Regions from separate parts of the Leclercia adecarboxylata genome, predicted to be linked through region 2. Evidence: predicted binding sites of a transcription regulator. Region 2 holds the regulator's gene; the other holds the start of a gene.
What was found. Region 2 encodes Fur, which represses iron uptake genes when iron is present. Its sites were predicted from a motif close to ATAATAATGAGAACNACTATCAA; they were not measured.
Positions count from the first base shown of each region.

Region 1: the regulator Fur is predicted to act here: its motif matches at 3,613-3,635, upstream of zupT (zinc transporter ZupT).

Region 1 covers NZ_CP040889.1:1,339,221-1,347,143, forward strand. Annotated here, with positions in the region: gene tolC (outer membrane channel protein TolC) at 1-559, shown strand, start outside; gene FHN83_RS08125 (DUF1190 family protein) at 734-1,405, shown strand; gene FHN83_RS08130 (glutathionylspermidine synthase family protein) at 1,408-2,568, shown strand; gene ygiD (4,5-DOPA dioxygenase extradiol) at 2,663-3,451, opposite strand; gene zupT (zinc transporter ZupT) at 3,648-4,421, shown strand; gene ribB (3,4-dihydroxy-2-butanone-4-phosphate synthase) at 4,463-5,116, opposite strand; FMN riboswitch at 5,221-5,371, opposite strand; gene ubiK (ubiquinone biosynthesis accessory factor UbiK) at 5,492-5,788, shown strand; gene hldE (bifunctional D-glycero-beta-D-manno-heptose-7-phosphate kinase/D-glycero-beta-D-manno-heptose 1-phosphate adenylyltransferase HldE) at 5,865-7,295, opposite strand; gene glnE (bifunctional [glutamate--ammonia ligase]-adenylyl-L-tyrosine phosphorylase/[glutamate--ammonia-ligase] adenylyltransferase) at 7,336-7,923, opposite strand, start outside.
Region 2 covers NZ_CP040889.1:3,436,284-3,444,206, forward strand. Annotated here, with positions in the region: gene chiP (chitoporin ChiP) at 299-1,705, shown strand; gene chiQ (ChiQ/YbfN family lipoprotein) at 1,752-2,081, shown strand; gene fur (ferric iron uptake transcriptional regulator) at 2,226-2,672, opposite strand; gene fldA (flavodoxin FldA) at 2,964-3,494, opposite strand; gene ybfE (LexA regulated protein) at 3,650-3,937, opposite strand; gene ybfF (esterase) at 4,066-4,839, opposite strand; gene seqA (replication initiation negative regulator SeqA) at 5,023-5,565, shown strand; gene pgm (phosphoglucomutase (alpha-D-glucose-1,6-bisphosphate-dependent)) at 5,590-7,230, shown strand; gene kdpE (two-component system response regulator KdpE) at 7,330-7,923, opposite strand, start outside.

The DNA.
Region 1 (7,923 bases), 2.1 Mb from region 2:
CAGCGGTGCCCAGTACAACGACAGCGATGTCGGCCAGAATAAAATCGGCCTGAACTTCTCCCTGCCAATCTATCAGGGCGGCCAGGTTAATTCTCAGGTCAAACAGGCGCAGTACAACTTTGTGGGTGCCAGCGAGCAGCTTGAAAGCGCGCACCGCAGCGTGGTGCAGACCGTGCGTTCCTCCTTCAACAACGTGAACGCCTCTGTCAGCAGCATCAACGCCTACAAACAGGCCGTGGTTTCTGCCCAGAGCTCACTGGATGCTTCTGAAGCTGGCTACGCGGTAGGTACCCGTACCATCGTTGACGTGCTGGATGCGACCACCACGCTGTACAACGCCAAACAACAGCTCTCCAACGCCCGTTACAACTACCTGATTAACCAGCTCAACATCAAGCAGGCGCTGGGTACGTTGAACGAGCAGGATCTTCTGGCGCTGAACGGCTCTCTGGGTAAACCCATCTCCACTACCCCAGAAGTCGTGGCTCCGGAAAATCCACAGCAGGTTGCCTCTGCTGATGGCTTAACCGCAGCCGCTGCAAGCACCAACGCTAACTGATGATTATACCCGGCCGGGGCTCTCCTGGCCGGGTAGTATCGCGCTGTCCGACAAAAAAACGTAAGCCAACGTAAAGATCCCCCAGATTCGCCCCCATCGCTTCAATTTCCACCACTCATCCTCTATTCTGAGCCTTATTTTCTGTGTTTTACCACTGGGTCCTGGAAGACAATCATGAAACGGACAAAATCCATTAATCACGCGACGTTCCGCAAAAGCTGGAGCGCTCGTCACCTCACTCCTGTCGCCCTGGCGCTGGGCGCTGTGTTTATGCTGGCAGGCTGTGAGAAAACCGACGAAACGGTATCCCTCTATCAGAATGCCGATGACTGTGCTGCAGCCACCGGTAAAAGCGCGGAGTGTACCGCTTCATACAACAACGCCCTGAAGGAAGCGGAACGTACCGCGCCGAAATACGCCAGCCGTGAAGACTGCGTGGCGGAATTTGGCGAAGGTCAGTGCCAGCAGGCACCTGCTCCGGCTCAGGCAGGCACGGCACCTGAAAACCAGGCCCAGGCACAATCCAGCGGTAGCTTCTGGATGCCATTAATGGCCGGTTACATGATGGGCCGTCTGATGAGCGGCGGCGCAGGCTACCAGCAGCAGCCGTTGTTCAGTTCGAAAAACCCGGCCAGCCCGGCATACGGCCAGTACACCGATGCCAGCGGTAAAGGTTACGGCGCAGCCCAGCCAGGCCGCACCATGACCGTTCCGAAAACCGCCATGGCGCCAAAACCGGCTACCACCAGCACCGTCACCCGCGGCGGCTTTGGTGAGTCTGTTGCTAAACAGAGCACCATGCAGCGCAGCGCGGCCGGCACTTCAACACGCTCCATGGGCGGCTGATAATGGAACGAGTCAGTATTGTTGAGCGCCCGGACTGGCGCGAAAAAGCCACCGAATACGGTTTCAACTTCCACACCATGTACGGCGAGCCGTACTGGTGTGAAGATGCCTACTACAAGCTGACCCTCGCCCAGGTTGAAAAACTGGAGGAGGTCACGGCAGAGCTGCACCAGATGTGCCTGAAGGTGGTGGAGAAGGTGATTGCCAGCGATGAGCTGCTGACCAAATTCCGCATTCCGAAACACACCTGGGGCTTTGTGCGTCAGTCGTGGAAAACCAACCAGCCGTCGCTCTATTCCCGCCTCGATCTGGCGTGGGATGGTACCGGCGAGCCGAAGCTGCTTGAGAACAACGCCGATACGCCGACCTCCCTGTATGAGGCGGCTTTTTTCCAGTGGATCTGGCTGGAAGATCAGCAGAACGCAGGCAACCTGCCCGAGGGCAGCGACCAGTTCAACAGCCTGCAGGAGAAGCTGATTGAGCGCTTCGCTGAACTGCGCGAGCAGCACGGCTTCAACCTGCTGCACTTTGCCTGCTGTCGTGACACGGTTGAAGATCGCGGTACGGTACAGTACCTGCAGGACTGCGCCGCCGAGGCAGACGTTGCCAGCGAATTCCTCTACATGGAAGATATCGGGCTCGGTGAAAAAGGCCAGTTTACCGACCTGCAGGATCAGGTGATCAGCAACCTCTTCAAGCTCTACCCGTGGGAATACATGCTGCGCGAAATGTTCTCGACCAAGCTGGAAGACGCTGGCGTGCGCTGGCTGGAGCCGGCCTGGAAGAGCATCATCTCCAACAAAGCCCTGCTGCCAATGCTGTGGGAGATGTTCCCGGATCATCCGAATCTGCTGCCTGCCTACTTCGCGGAAGATGACTATCCGCAGATGGATAAGTATGTCAAAAAGCCGATTTTCTCCCGCGAAGGGGCTAACGTATCGATTATCGAAAACGGTAACACCGTGGAAGCGGTAGAAGGTCCGTATGGCGAAGAAGGGATGATCGTCCAGCAGTTCTGTCAGCTACCTAAGTATGGCGACAGTTACATGCTGATCGGCAGCTGGCTGATCAACGACCAGCCCGCCGGGATTGGCATTCGCGAAGATCGCGCGCTGATCACCCAGGATCTGTCGCGCTTCTATCCGCATATTTTTATTGAGTAGTTGATTTGCCGGGTGGCGCTGCGCTTACCCGGCCTACAAAACCATGCGAACCCGTAGGCCGGGTAAGGCGAAGCCGCCACCCGGCATTTATTGATTACCCCACCTGCACCGACAACATACTCAAACTGCCCATCTCGATGCCGTCCACCGGAGTCGTAATCGGTTCCTGACCATCCCACGCGCCTAAGATATAGAGCAGCGGCAGGAAATGTTCCGCCGTCGGGTTGGAGAGTGAACCGCCGTCGTGCGCGAGATAGTTCACCAGCGGATGTTCCTCTGCTGGCCCCTGCCAGGTCAGGTTTTCTTTTACGTAATCGTTGAACGATGTCGCCCACGGATATGGCGTGTTTTCACCATGCCAGCGGGCGGTGCGCAGGTTATGCACCACGTTGCCACTGGCCACCAGCATGATGCCCTCGTCACGCAGCGCCGCAAGCTTCTTGCCTGTCTCCAGGTGCCAGGCCGCGGGTTTGGTGCTGTCGATACTCAGCTGCACCATCGGGATATCGGCATCGGGATACATTTTTATCAGCACGCCCCAGGAGCCATGGTCAAAACCCCACGCCTCTTTATCCAGAGCGACCGGGACAGGTGCCAGCAGCTCCACCAGCTGCTGCGCCAGGGCCGGCGAACCCGGTGCCGGGTAGTGCGTGTCGTACAGCGCCTGCGGAAAACCACCAAAATCATGAATCGTTTTCGGCGCTTCCATCGCGGTGACGCCGGTGCCACGGGTAAACCAGTGTGCAGAAATCACCACGATAGCTTTCGGACGTGGCAACGTCTCTCCCAGATGACGCCAGGCGCGAGTATAGACGTTATCCTCCAGCACGTTCATGGGGCTACCGTGGCCCAAAAACAGCGCTGGCATACGAGAAGATGTCATGATGATATCCTTACACAAGATGTCGATTTGATAGCTTTACCTTACCTGTTATCAGGATAAGATGAACTCAGATAACCATGATGAAGATCATCAGGAAATTTGAATGTAAGGGATCTGTAAAGGCGCCTGGACCCGCTCGCTTTACGCGCGTTTAGCCTTTAATATGAATGAGAATCATTATCATAAGGAGAGGTGAATGTCAGTTCCCCTGATTCTGACTATTCTTGCAGGCGCCGCCACCTTTATCGGCGCCATGCTCGGCGTGCTGGGCCAGAAGCCCTCAAACCGCGTGCTGGCATTTTCCCTCGGCTTTGCCGCCGGGATTATGCTGCTCATCTCCCTGATGGAGATGCTACCCGCCGCCCTTGGCACCGAAGGTATGTCGCCGGTGCTTGGCTACGGGATGTTTGTCTTTGGCCTGCTGGGCTATTTTGCGCTGGACAGAATGTTACCCCATGCGCACCCGCAGGATCTGATGCAAAAAGGAACTCAGCCGCTGCCGCGCAATCTGCGTCGTACCGCGCTGCTGCTGACCCTGGGTATCAGCCTGCATAACTTCCCCGAAGGCGTTGCTACTTACGTGACCGCCAGCAACAATCTGGAGTTAGGCTTTGGCATTGCCCTGGCGGTGGCGTTGCACAATATCCCTGAAGGGCTGGCGGTTGCCGGGCCGGTCTATGCGGCTACCGGGTCAAAGCGTAAAGCGGTGTTCTGGGCAGGTATTTCCGGGATGGCGGAGATCGCAGGCGGCGTGCTGGCCTGGCTTATTCTCGGCAGCCTGATCTCGCCGATTGTGATGGCAGCCATTATGGCGGCAGTGGCGGGCATTATGGTGGCGCTGTCGGTAGATGAGCTGATGCCGCTCGCCAAAGAGATCGACCCGAATAATAACCCCAGCTACGGCGTGCTGTGCGGGATGTCGGTGATGGGGCTCAGTCTGGTGCTGCTCCAGACGGCAGGAATAGGATAAAAAAAACGCCGGGTTAACCCGGCGTTTTTTATGCTGCGTTATCAGCTGGCTTTGCGCTCGTTCGCCTGGCGATACGCCACCAGATCTTCGATAGTCACAACAGCCATGTTGTGTTTAACCGCAAAGTCGATGCACTCCGGCGCACGAGCCATAGAGCCATCATCATTGGTCAGTTCACACAGGACACCGGCGGGTTTGAAGCCTGCCAGCGTCACCAGATCGATAGTCGCTTCGGTGTGACCGCCGCGAGTCAGGACGCCGCCCGGCTGCGCGCGCAGCGGGAAGACATGGCCTGGGCGATTCAGGTCAGAAGGTTTTGCCCCATCGGCAATGGCGGCACGCACGGTGGTGACGCGGTCAGCGGCAGAGACGCCGGTGGTCACGCCGCTGGCGGCTTCGATGGTAACGGTAAAACCGGTACCGTAAGCGCTGGTGTTGTTCTCTACCATCATAGGCAGATCCAGCTGTTTACGGCGATCTTCGGTGATACACAGGCAAACAATACCGCTGCCGTGACGGATGGTCAGCGCCATCTGTTCAACGGTCATGGTTTCGGCGGCGAAAATCATATCGCCTTCGTTTTCACGATCTTCATCGTCAAGCACCATCACGCCGCGGCCTTCGCGAAGCGCAGCAAGCGCATGCTCAACACGGTCAGTAGAGGTACCGAAAGAGGAAAGGAGCGTCTGATTCATGGTAAAAAAACCTCATTAAAATTATGGTTACCAGAATCAGGGCAGTCTTAGGAGCGCCGTAGTACGGCAAAAAAATAACGTGAGCGGGCCTCGCCCGGCTGGTTCGTTACTCTCTCCCATCCGGACTTTAACCGTCGGCCCCGGAATTACACCGGATCTGCTGACCTTTGAGTTTGCACCCAAAGCGCTCGCGGGCTTTCAACATGGTGTTGATTTACCGCCGGTGGGGAATTTCGCCCCGCCCTGAGAATAAGCGGGATAACTATAACGCTAATGATTATGTTCGGCAACGCATAAGCTTCACACAATTCTGGTTTAAGGATCCCCGTAACGCGCTACAATGGTTCTAAACACCTTTTCTTCAAGGGAACTATGATGATCGACCCAAAAAAAATTGAACAACTTGCCCGCCAGGTCCATGAATCCATGCCAAAAGGCGTGCGTGAGTTTGGTGATGACGTTGAGAAAAAGATCCGCCAGGTGCTGCAGGCGCAGCTGATGCGTCTGGATCTGGTCAGCCGTGAAGAATTTGACGTGCAGACGCAGGTGCTGTTGCGCACCCGCGAGAAGATTGCCCTGCTGGAGCAGCGCCTGACCGAGCTGGAAAACCGTAATGTTGTTGATGAAGTAAAACCGGCCCCGGCGATCCCACCGGTGGACGATCAGGCTTAAGCCTGTAACGCCCGGTGGCGCTTCGCTTACCGGGCCTACAAGCTTATGTTGGGGTGAGGGCATCAGCCCGCACCGGCTACTTGCTGTCTTTCTGGATCTTCTTAATGATGTTGGTGGTTGAACACCCGTCCTCAAAGTTGAGCACCATCACTTCCCCGCCGTTAGCCCACACCTCTTCGCTACCCGCGATCTGTTCAGGCTTGTAGTCACCGCCCTTAACCAGCAGATCCGGCAGGATCCCGGCAATCAGACGCTGTGGGGTGTCTTCTTCGAACGAGACGACCCAGTCCACCGCTTCCAGCGCGCCCAGCACGATCATCCGCTGCTCAAGCGGGTTCACCGGACGGGTTTCGCCCTTCAGACGTTTGGTAGACGCATCGCTGTTCACCGCCACAATCAGGCGATCGCCCAGCTTGCGCGCGTTCGCCAGATAAGAGACGTGACCCGCGTGCAGAATGTCGAACACGCCGTTGGTCATCACCACTTTTTCACCACGCTTACGCGCGGCGGCAACGGCCACTTTCAGCTCGTCTTCGCTCATCACGCCAAAACCGGTATCGGCACGACCGCGCACCGCGTTTTCCAGCTCGATTGGCGAAACGGTAGAGGTACCCAATTTGCCCACCACAACGCCTGCAGCGGCGTTAGCAAAATAGCAGGCCTCTTCCAGGGTGTTGCCCGCCGCCAGGGTGGCCGCCAGCACGCCAATCACCGTATCGCCCGCACCGGTGACGTCATACACTTCCTGCGCCTGAGTGGGCATATGCAGCGGCGCTTTACCCGGCTGCAGCAGGGTCATCCCCTGCTCGGAACGGGTCACCAGCAGGGCGGAGAAGTCAAAATCGGCGATGATCTTCATGCCGCGCTCGACAATCTCATCCTCGGTTTTGCATTTACCCGCCACCGCTTCAAATTCAGAGAGGTTAGGCGTCAGCAGCGTCGCCCCGCGATAGCGTTCGAAGTCGGTGCCTTTCGGGTCGATCAGCACCGGCACACCGGCAGCGCGCGCCAGTTTGATCATCTGCTGAACGCTGGCCAGCGCCCCTTTCGCGTAGTCAGAGAGCACCAGCGCGCCGATGTTGCCCAGCGCCTGGTTGATGCGCTCGTGCAGCGGCTCAGGATCCACGCCTTCAAAGCCCTCTTCAAAATCGAGGCGGATCAGCTGCTGGTTGCGCGACAGCACGCGCAGCTTGGTGATGGTCGGGTGCGTCGGAACAGAAACGAAATCACATTTGACGTTCACATCCGCCAGCGTCTTGCTCAGCGCCCGTGCGGCGTCATCGATGCCGGTTAAGCCCACCAGACGGGAATGCGCGCCGAGAGACGCAATGTTCATCGCCACGTTTGCCGCGCCGCCAGGACGCTCTTCAATGGTATCCACCTTCACCACCGGGACCGGCGCTTCCGGGGAAATGCGGCTGGTTGGCCCATACCAGTAGCGATCCAGCATGACATCGCCAACAACCATAACTCCAGCACGTTCAAACTCTGGCAGTGTTACTTTCATTCCTGACTCCAGAAAGATTCACAATTTGCGCGCGATAATATCACACTTGTTTTGTTACGCACGGTTCCACCAGCCACTTCTGCCAGCAGGCGCGCACCAGCTCTCGCTCGGCGTTAAAGCAGTCGAGCGGCAGATGACCGGGCTGCTCCTGCAGCGCCAGATGGTGCAGCTCATCGCGCAGCGTGGTGTAAGCCCGGGTCAGCGCCAGCGCCTCGTGCTCGTCCATAATGTCGTTCTGAGCCAGCAGTTCCAGAATGCGCACGTTATCCGACCAGCGGGTCAGCTTCGGTTTGGCGTGGGCGTCGCGCAGCACCAGATACTGGGTAATAAACTCAATATCGGTGATACCGCCCTCATCGGCTTTAATATCAAAGCGATCCTTGTGTTTGTTCCCAAGATGGGCGCGCATTTTCTCGCGCATCTCGCGCACCTCGGTCTGCAGCGTCTGGCCCTCTCGCGTGGCGGTGAGCACGTCACGACGAATGGCATCGAACTGCGCTTTCAGCTGCGGATCGCCGTATACCACCCGGGCGCGCACCAGGGCCTGATGTTCCCACGTCCAGGCCTCGTTCTTCTGATACTCGGCGAACGACTCGGTGGATGTCACCAGCATGCCCGCCGCCCCGGA
Region 2 (7,923 bases):
ATTCCACGTAATAGCTTCCGGATAAGCTGCTTAAATCCTGCATGTTAAAAATAAATCGCTCATTCCGAACATTATTTTAATTAAAAATTCTCCTCCATTCGCTTTGTTACAAATGGCAATCAAATATGTGCGCTTTGTCATAATCCTGACTTTTGATCGCGGAAAAGCATTGATAATTCGCGTCGCGAAAAATAGTCTAAAGGCAGGAGATGTAAGCGGGTATTTCCGGTTGCCTCCACTTTTAACTTTTTGTTTTTCGCCGTTTAAGGCGCTTTAAATACGTCAAAGAGGATTAATTATGCGTACGTTTAGTGGCAAACGTAGTGCGCTTGCGCTGGCTATTGCCGGTGTTACAGCAATGTCAGGCTGGATGGTTTCTCCGAAAGCCCAGGCCGAAGGTTTTATTGATGATTCAACCCTCACGGGCGGTGTCTATTACTGGCAGCGTGAACGTGACCGTAAAGATGTCGAGGCAGATAAATACAAAACTAACCTGGCTCACTCCACCTGGAACGCCAACCTTGATTTCCAGTCCGGCTATGCTGCCGACATGTTCGGTCTTGATTTAGCGGCCTTCACCGCCATCGAAATGGCAGAAAATGGTGACAGCGGCCACCCGAACGAAATTGCATTCTCCTCCAGCAACAAAGCTTACAAAGAAGACTGGTCCGGCGATAAGAGCGGGATCAGCCTGTACAAAGCGGCTGCAAAATTCAAATATGGTCCGGTGTGGGCGCGCGGCGGCTGGCTGCAGCCAACCGGCCAGACCCTGTTAGCACCGCACTGGAGCTTTATGCCGGGTACTTACCAGGGCGCGGAAGCCGGGGCGAACTTTGACTACGGTGACAGCGGGGCGCTGAGCTTCTCGTACATGTGGACCAACGAGTATAAAGCCCCATGGCACCTCGAGATGGACAAGTTCTATCAGAATGACAGAAAGACCCGCGTCGATTATCTCCACTCCTTTGGCGCGAAGTACGACTTCAAAAATAACCTGATTCTGGAAGCCGCTTTTGGTCAGGCTGAAGGCTTCATCGATCAGTACTTTGCCAAAGCCAGCTACAAATTCGATATCGTGGGCGGCCCGCTCTCTACCAGCTATCAGTTCTACGGCACGCGTGATAAAGCCGACAGCGGCACCGTAAATGATATTTACGACGGCACGGCATGGCTGCAGGCGCTGACCCTGGGTTACAAAGTCGGTCAGGTCGATTTACGCCTGGAAGGGACTTATGTGAAAGCGGAAGGCCAGCAGGGCTACTTCCTGCAGCGTATGACCCCAACCTATGCATCCTCCAACGGTCGTCTGGACGTGTGGTGGGATAACCGCTCCGACTTCAACGCCAACGACGAAAAAGCGGTCTTCTTTGGCGCGATGTACGACCTGAGCAACTGGAACCTGGCAGGCTGGAGCGTCGGTGCCTCTTATGTCTACGCATGGGATGCAAAACCAGCCGACTGGCTGATCAACAGCGCGGGCCAGCGTGAAGATATTGCCTCTAACAAGATCAAAGAGTCTGCCTACAGCCTGGATGCGATTTACACCCTGCAGGACGGTCGCGCGAAAGGGACCATGTTCAAACTGCACTTCACGCAGTATGACAACCACTCCGACATCCCAAGCTACGGCGGCGGTTACGGCAACATCTTCCAGGACGAGCGTGACGTGAAGTTTATGGTTATCGCACCGTTCACCATCTTCTGATGACTAACCCGGCGGGGGATAACCCCGCCGACCGGAGACCGCTATGCTGAAAAAAATCGTACTGGTCGCGCTGCTGGCATCAGGACTGACCGCCTGCGCACAACCGCAGACCCAGAAAGAAGACACCCGTCTTAAAGAGGCCTACAGTGCCTGTATCAATACTGCTGAAGGCTCGCCAGAAAAAATTGAAGCCTGCCAGAGCGTGCTGAACGTGCTGCGCGAGGATAAGGCGCACGAACAGTTTGCGACCCAGGAGACCGTGAGAGTGGCCGATTACCAGGCCTGTATCATGGCGCGTAAAACGGGTAACAATCAGGACGTCACCAAAAACTGCGATAAGATCTGGCAGGAGATCCGTAGCAACAACGGTAAGTAAAGCTGTTTGCCACGCCCGGTGGCGCTGCGTTTACCTGAGCCTGCACATTCACAGGCCCGGTAAGCGTAGCGCCGCCGGGCTTTTTTACGTTATTACAGGCAAAAAAAAGCCAACCTTCAGGTTGGCTCAGCGTGTGCGGATGAATTATTTCGCGTCGTGCGCGTGGTCATCTTCGCGGCAGTCACCTTCGGCGCAGTGGCCATACAGGTACAGACTGTGGTTGGTCAGACGAATGCCATGACGTGCGGCAATTTCACGCTGACGGGATTCGATAGAGTCGTCGCTGAATTCGATCACTTTGCCGCAGTCAAGGCAAATCAGGTGATCGTGGTGATGCTGCTGCGTCAGTTCGAATACGGATTTACCGCCTTCGAAATTATGACGCGTAACGATGCCTGCATCGTCGAACTGGTTCAGTACACGGTAAACGGTAGCCAGACCAATCTCTTCGCCCATGTCGATCAGACGTTTGTATAAGTCTTCCGCACTGACATGATGGTTATCCGGACCCTGAAGCACTTCCAGGATTTTTAACCGTGGAAGCGTGACTTTCAGTCCGGCCTTCTTTAATGCGGTGTTGTTGTCAGTCATGCGGAATCTGTCCTGTTGCTAAACGATTCACTTCTAAAGAAGAAGTGACAGAAAATGCACCTGGGATAATGCGTCTCATTATAGAACTGCCATGACGTAATGAAAACTGCAAGTCTCAAGTAAAGTATGCTTATAAAAACGTGGTACCGCCAACAAACTTGTTACAGGGTGACCCGTTTGAACCTGGATCATTGTACAGGTATGACAGCAAAAGTTAAAAATTTGTAGCAATTATTTTGATTGCTTATACCTATCAATGCGGCGCAACTTAATCATTGCGCCGCAGCTTCATCAGGCATTAAGAATATCGTCGAGGTGCAACTCTTCGCGGACCTGCTTAACCCATTTATCTACACGCTCAGCGGTCAGTTCCGGCTGGCGGTCTTCATCAATGGCGAGACCGACGAAGTTGTTATCATCGGCCAGACCTTTGGACGCTTCGAAGTGGTAACCGGCCGTTGGCCAGTGGCCGACGATGACGGCGCCGCGCGGTTCAATGATGTCGCGAATAGTGCCCAGCGCATCGCAGAAGTACTCCGCGTAGTCTTCCTGATCGCCACAGCCGAACAGGGCAACCAGTTTGCCGTTGAAATCGATCTCTTCCAGAGACGGGAAGAAGTCGTCCCAGTCGCACTGCGCTTCGCCGTAGTACCAGGTCGGGATGCCCAGCAGCAGGATATCGTAACCTTCGATATCTTCTTTGCTGCTTTTCGCAATGTCATGCACATCGGCAACGTCTTTACCTAGCTGTTTTTGAATGTTTTTTGCGATATTTTCGGTGTTACCCGTGTCGCTGCCGAAAAAAATGCCGATGATTGCCATGAGTAAAATAACCTCTTGAAACTTAATGGTATGGTGGCGCAATTTAGCCACGGATAAGGGCAATCATAGCAGAACAGAGAAGCCTGCGGAAACTGCTATCACCCAGGACTGCACTCTGTGCTACATGAAAGCAACAAGAAGGGGAGTTTTCTGACTTAAGCTTTACCGTGCCATTTCTCAAGCTGTGAAATCAGCATCTCTTCAATAAGCTCACTGCGGCTGATCTCACGGGCATTCGCCAGCTCGTTCAGCGCATCGACGGCGTCAGCATTCAGTTTCAGCTCGACGCGTTTAAGCCCGCGGCTTTTATCGCGTTTAAGCTGATTGCGCTTGTTGATGCGCAGCTGTTCATCACGCGAAAGCGGATTGGTTTTCGGTCGTCCCGGGCGACGCTCATTCGCGAACAGATCTATTGTCGTGCGGTCCGTGTGTTCTTTGGCCATGATTTTGAGACTTCGGGGGAAACAAGACACCCTGCTAATGCCCGGGCGATAAGCGCGCCATCATACATCACCGAAAACGGCACGCCAACGACTGGAGGCCCACGGGCGACCAGTCGCTCTCTTTTTAATCAATTATTGATGTCAGCGAGGTACCGACGGATGGCGCGCAGCACCGCGTCCGGTTTTTCGGCATGAACCCAGTGCCCGGCCCCGGCAATCACATGCGCACGCGCCAGGGGGAATTGCGCCAGCAGCGCATCACGATACGCTTCGGTTACATAGGGCGAGTTGCCGCCGGTAATAAAGAGGGTCGGGTGCGGCCACGCCGGAACCGACTCCCAGCCGACGATATGGTCATACTGATCCCACAGCACCGGCACGTTGAAGCGCCACTCGCCGTCCACAAAGGATTTCAGCAGGAACTGCACCACGCCTTCTTCGTCCAGATGCTCACGCATCAGCGCGGCAGCCTGCTGGCGGGTGCTGACGCCCGCGTCCGTCACGGCATTAATGGCGGCGAAGATCTCATCGTGGCGGCGCACGTCATAATCTACCGGCGCTACGTCGATCACCACCAGGCCGGCGATACGCTCTGGCGCAAGAGCCGTCAGCGCCATCACCGCTTTGCCGCCCATCGAATGGCCAATCAGGATCGCTTTTTCGATATGGTGTTCATCCAGCGTATCCAGCAGATCCTGCGCCATGTCAGCGTAGGTCATCTGCGGCGAGCGCGGCGACAGACCGTGGTTGCGCATATCCACCTGCAGCAGCGCGTGGTCGGTCACCAGATCCCGTGCCAGCACGCCAAGGTTATCCAGGCTACCAAACAGGCCATGAACCAGGACGATGGGAGAATTATTGTGCGGCGATTGTGCAGATTGCGCTCGGGTATTCAATTTCATGGCAAAGTTCTTTTTTTACGTATGTCAGGTTAGGGTATCATGTTGACCATTCTGCCGCCCGGCTGCAAGGAAACAGTTAATTCTGACTTTTGCCGCCATTCTGGCTTGACGCTATCCGCTGTTGGGTTTTGAACTTATACTCCCAACGACTTGTATTCAGATAAGATATCGCACTGGATTAAGATGAAAACAATCGAAGTTGATGACGAGCTTTATCAGTATATTGCCAGCCAGACGCGGCATATCGGTGAGAGCGCGTCCGACATTTTACGGCGCATGCTGAAAATTGCCGCCGCCTCTCAGCCTGCCGCTCCGGCCATCAAAGAGACGCGCCAGCCTGTTGCCGTAGCGCAGGAAAAGCCGCTGTCGCCTGTCAAAGACAAAGTGCGTGCGATGCGCGAATTGCTGCTTTCTGACGAATACGCTGAGCAGAAGAAAGCAGTTAACCGCTTTATGCTGGTGCTGACTACACTCTATTCACTGGATAACAACGCGTTTGCCGATGCGACGGAATCCCTGCATGGCCGTACCCGCGTCTATTTCGCGGGTGACGAGCAGACGCTGTTACAGAATGGCAATCAAACTAAACCCAAGCACCTGCCTGGTACACCGTACTGGGTGATCACCAATACCAATACCGGACGTAAGCGCAGCATGATCGAACACATCATGCAGTCGATGCAGTTCCCGGTGGAATTGATTGATAAGGTTTGCGGTACTATCTAACCCTTGCATCAGAAGGACCAGGCAATGGCAAATCACAATCGTGCGGGTCAACCTGCACAACAGAGCGATTTGATTAACGTCGCCCAGCTTACCGCGCAGTACTACGTGCTGAAGCCGGAAGTGGGTAACGCAGAACACGCAGTTAAGTTTGGTACATCCGGCCACCGCGGCAGTGCGGTTCGCCACAGCTTTAACGAGCCGCATATTCTGGCCATTGCTCAGGCCATCGCGGAAGAGCGCGCTAAAAATGGCGTCACCGGTCCGTGCTACGTGGGTAAAGATACGCACGCCCTGTCAGAGCCTGCTTTTATTTCCGTGCTGGAAGTGCTGGCCGCTAACGGCGTGGACGTCGTGATTCAGGAAAACAACGGCTATACGCCGACCCCTGCCGTCTCTAATGCCATTCTGGTGCATAACCAGAAGGGTGGGGCGCAGGCTGACGGCATTGTGATTACGCCGTCCCACAACCCGCCGGAAGATGGCGGTATCAAATACAACCCACCCAATGGCGGCCCGGCTGACACCAACGTCACCAAAGTGGTGGAAGATCGTGCCAATGCCCTGCTGGCCGACGGCCTGAAAGGCGTGAAGCGTATCTCCCTGGACGAAGCGATGGCCTCCGGCCATGTGAAAGAGCAGGATCTGGTGCAGCCGTTCGTTGAAGGGCTGGCGGATATCGTCGATATGGCGGCGATCCAGAAAGCCGGTCTCAAACTTGGCGTCGACCCGCTCGGCGGTTCCGGTATCGAATACTGGAAACGTATTGCGGAGCACTACAAGCTGGATCTGACCATCGTTAACGATCATGTCGATCAGACCTTCCGCTTTATGCACCTGGATAAAGACGGCGCAATCCGTATGGACTGCTCCTCCGAGTGCGCAATGGCCGGTCTGCTGGCGCTGCGCGACAAGTTCGACCTCGCGTTTGCTAACGACCCGGACTACGACCGTCACGGCATCGTCACCCCTGCGGGCCTGATGAATCCAAACCACTATTTGGCCGTGGCGATCAACTATCTGTTCCAGCATCGTCCACAGTGGGGCGCAGAGGTTGCCGTAGGCAAGACCCTGGTCTCCTCCGCAATGATCGACCGCGTGGTTAACGACCTGGGCCGTAAGCTGGTGGAAGTACCGGTTGGCTTCAAATGGTTTGTTGACGGTCTGTTCGACGGCAGCTTCGGCTTTGGCGGCGAAGAGAGCGCGGGCGCATCCTTCCTGCGCTTCAACGGCACGCCGTGGTCCACCGATAAAGACGGCATCATCATGTGCCTGCTGGCAGCGGAGATCACCGCCGTTACCGGTAAGAACCCGCAGGAGCACTACGATGAGCTCGCAGCCCGTTTCGGTGCCCCGAGCTACAACCGTCTGCAGGCCTCTGCCACCTCCGCCCAGAAAGCGGCGCTGTCTAAACTGTCACCAGAAATGGTCAGCGCCAGTACCCTGGCGGGTGACCCGATCACCGCGCGTCTGACCGCAGCACCGGGTAACGGCGCGTCGATTGGCGGCCTGAAGGTGATGACCGAAAACGGCTGGTTCGCGGCGCGTCCATCCGGTACGGAAGATGCGTACAAGATCTACTGTGAAAGCTTCCTCGGCGCGGAACACCGCCAGCAGATTGAGAAAGAAGCGGTAGAGATTGTCAGCGAAGTACTGAAGAACGCGTAAGTGCGGTCTGTGCGCCGGGCGGCACTGCGTTTGCCCGGCCTACAATTTCAGCAATTTTGTAGGCCCGGTAAGCGTTAGCGCCACCGGGCTTTTTTGTGCTCAAAGCATAAACCGATAACCGATACCGGTTTCAGTTAATAAATGGCGGGGGCGCGCGGGATCCACTTCGAGTTTCTGACGAAGATGCCCCATATATATGCGCAGGTAGTGACTATGCTCCACCGCATTCGGTCCCCAGACCTGGCTTAACAGCTGACGTTGGGTAAGGACTTTGCCGTGATTGTTGAGCAGAACCGCCAGCAGGCGAAATTCGATGGGCGTCAGGTGGATTTCCGCGTTCCCCTGCTGAATACGCCGTGCCGCCAGATCGACGCGGATATCGGAAAAGGTATACACCGGGTCGACGGGGGCGGTGGTTGCGTGGCGGCGCAGGGCAACGCGCAGTCGCGCCTGAAGTTCGCCAATGCCAAACGGCTTGCTGAGATAGTCGTCGGCACCGGCATCGAGGGCGGCAATTTTGTCGGTCTCTTCCAGTCGCGCAGAGAGCACGATGATCGGCATCTGGCTCCACTGGCGCACTTCGCGGATAAAATCGAGGCCGTCGCCGTCCGGCAGACCTAAGTCGAGGATCACCAGGTCCGGCTTGCGGGTGGCGGCTTCAATCAGGCCCCGCTGTAGCGTCCCGGCGTCATG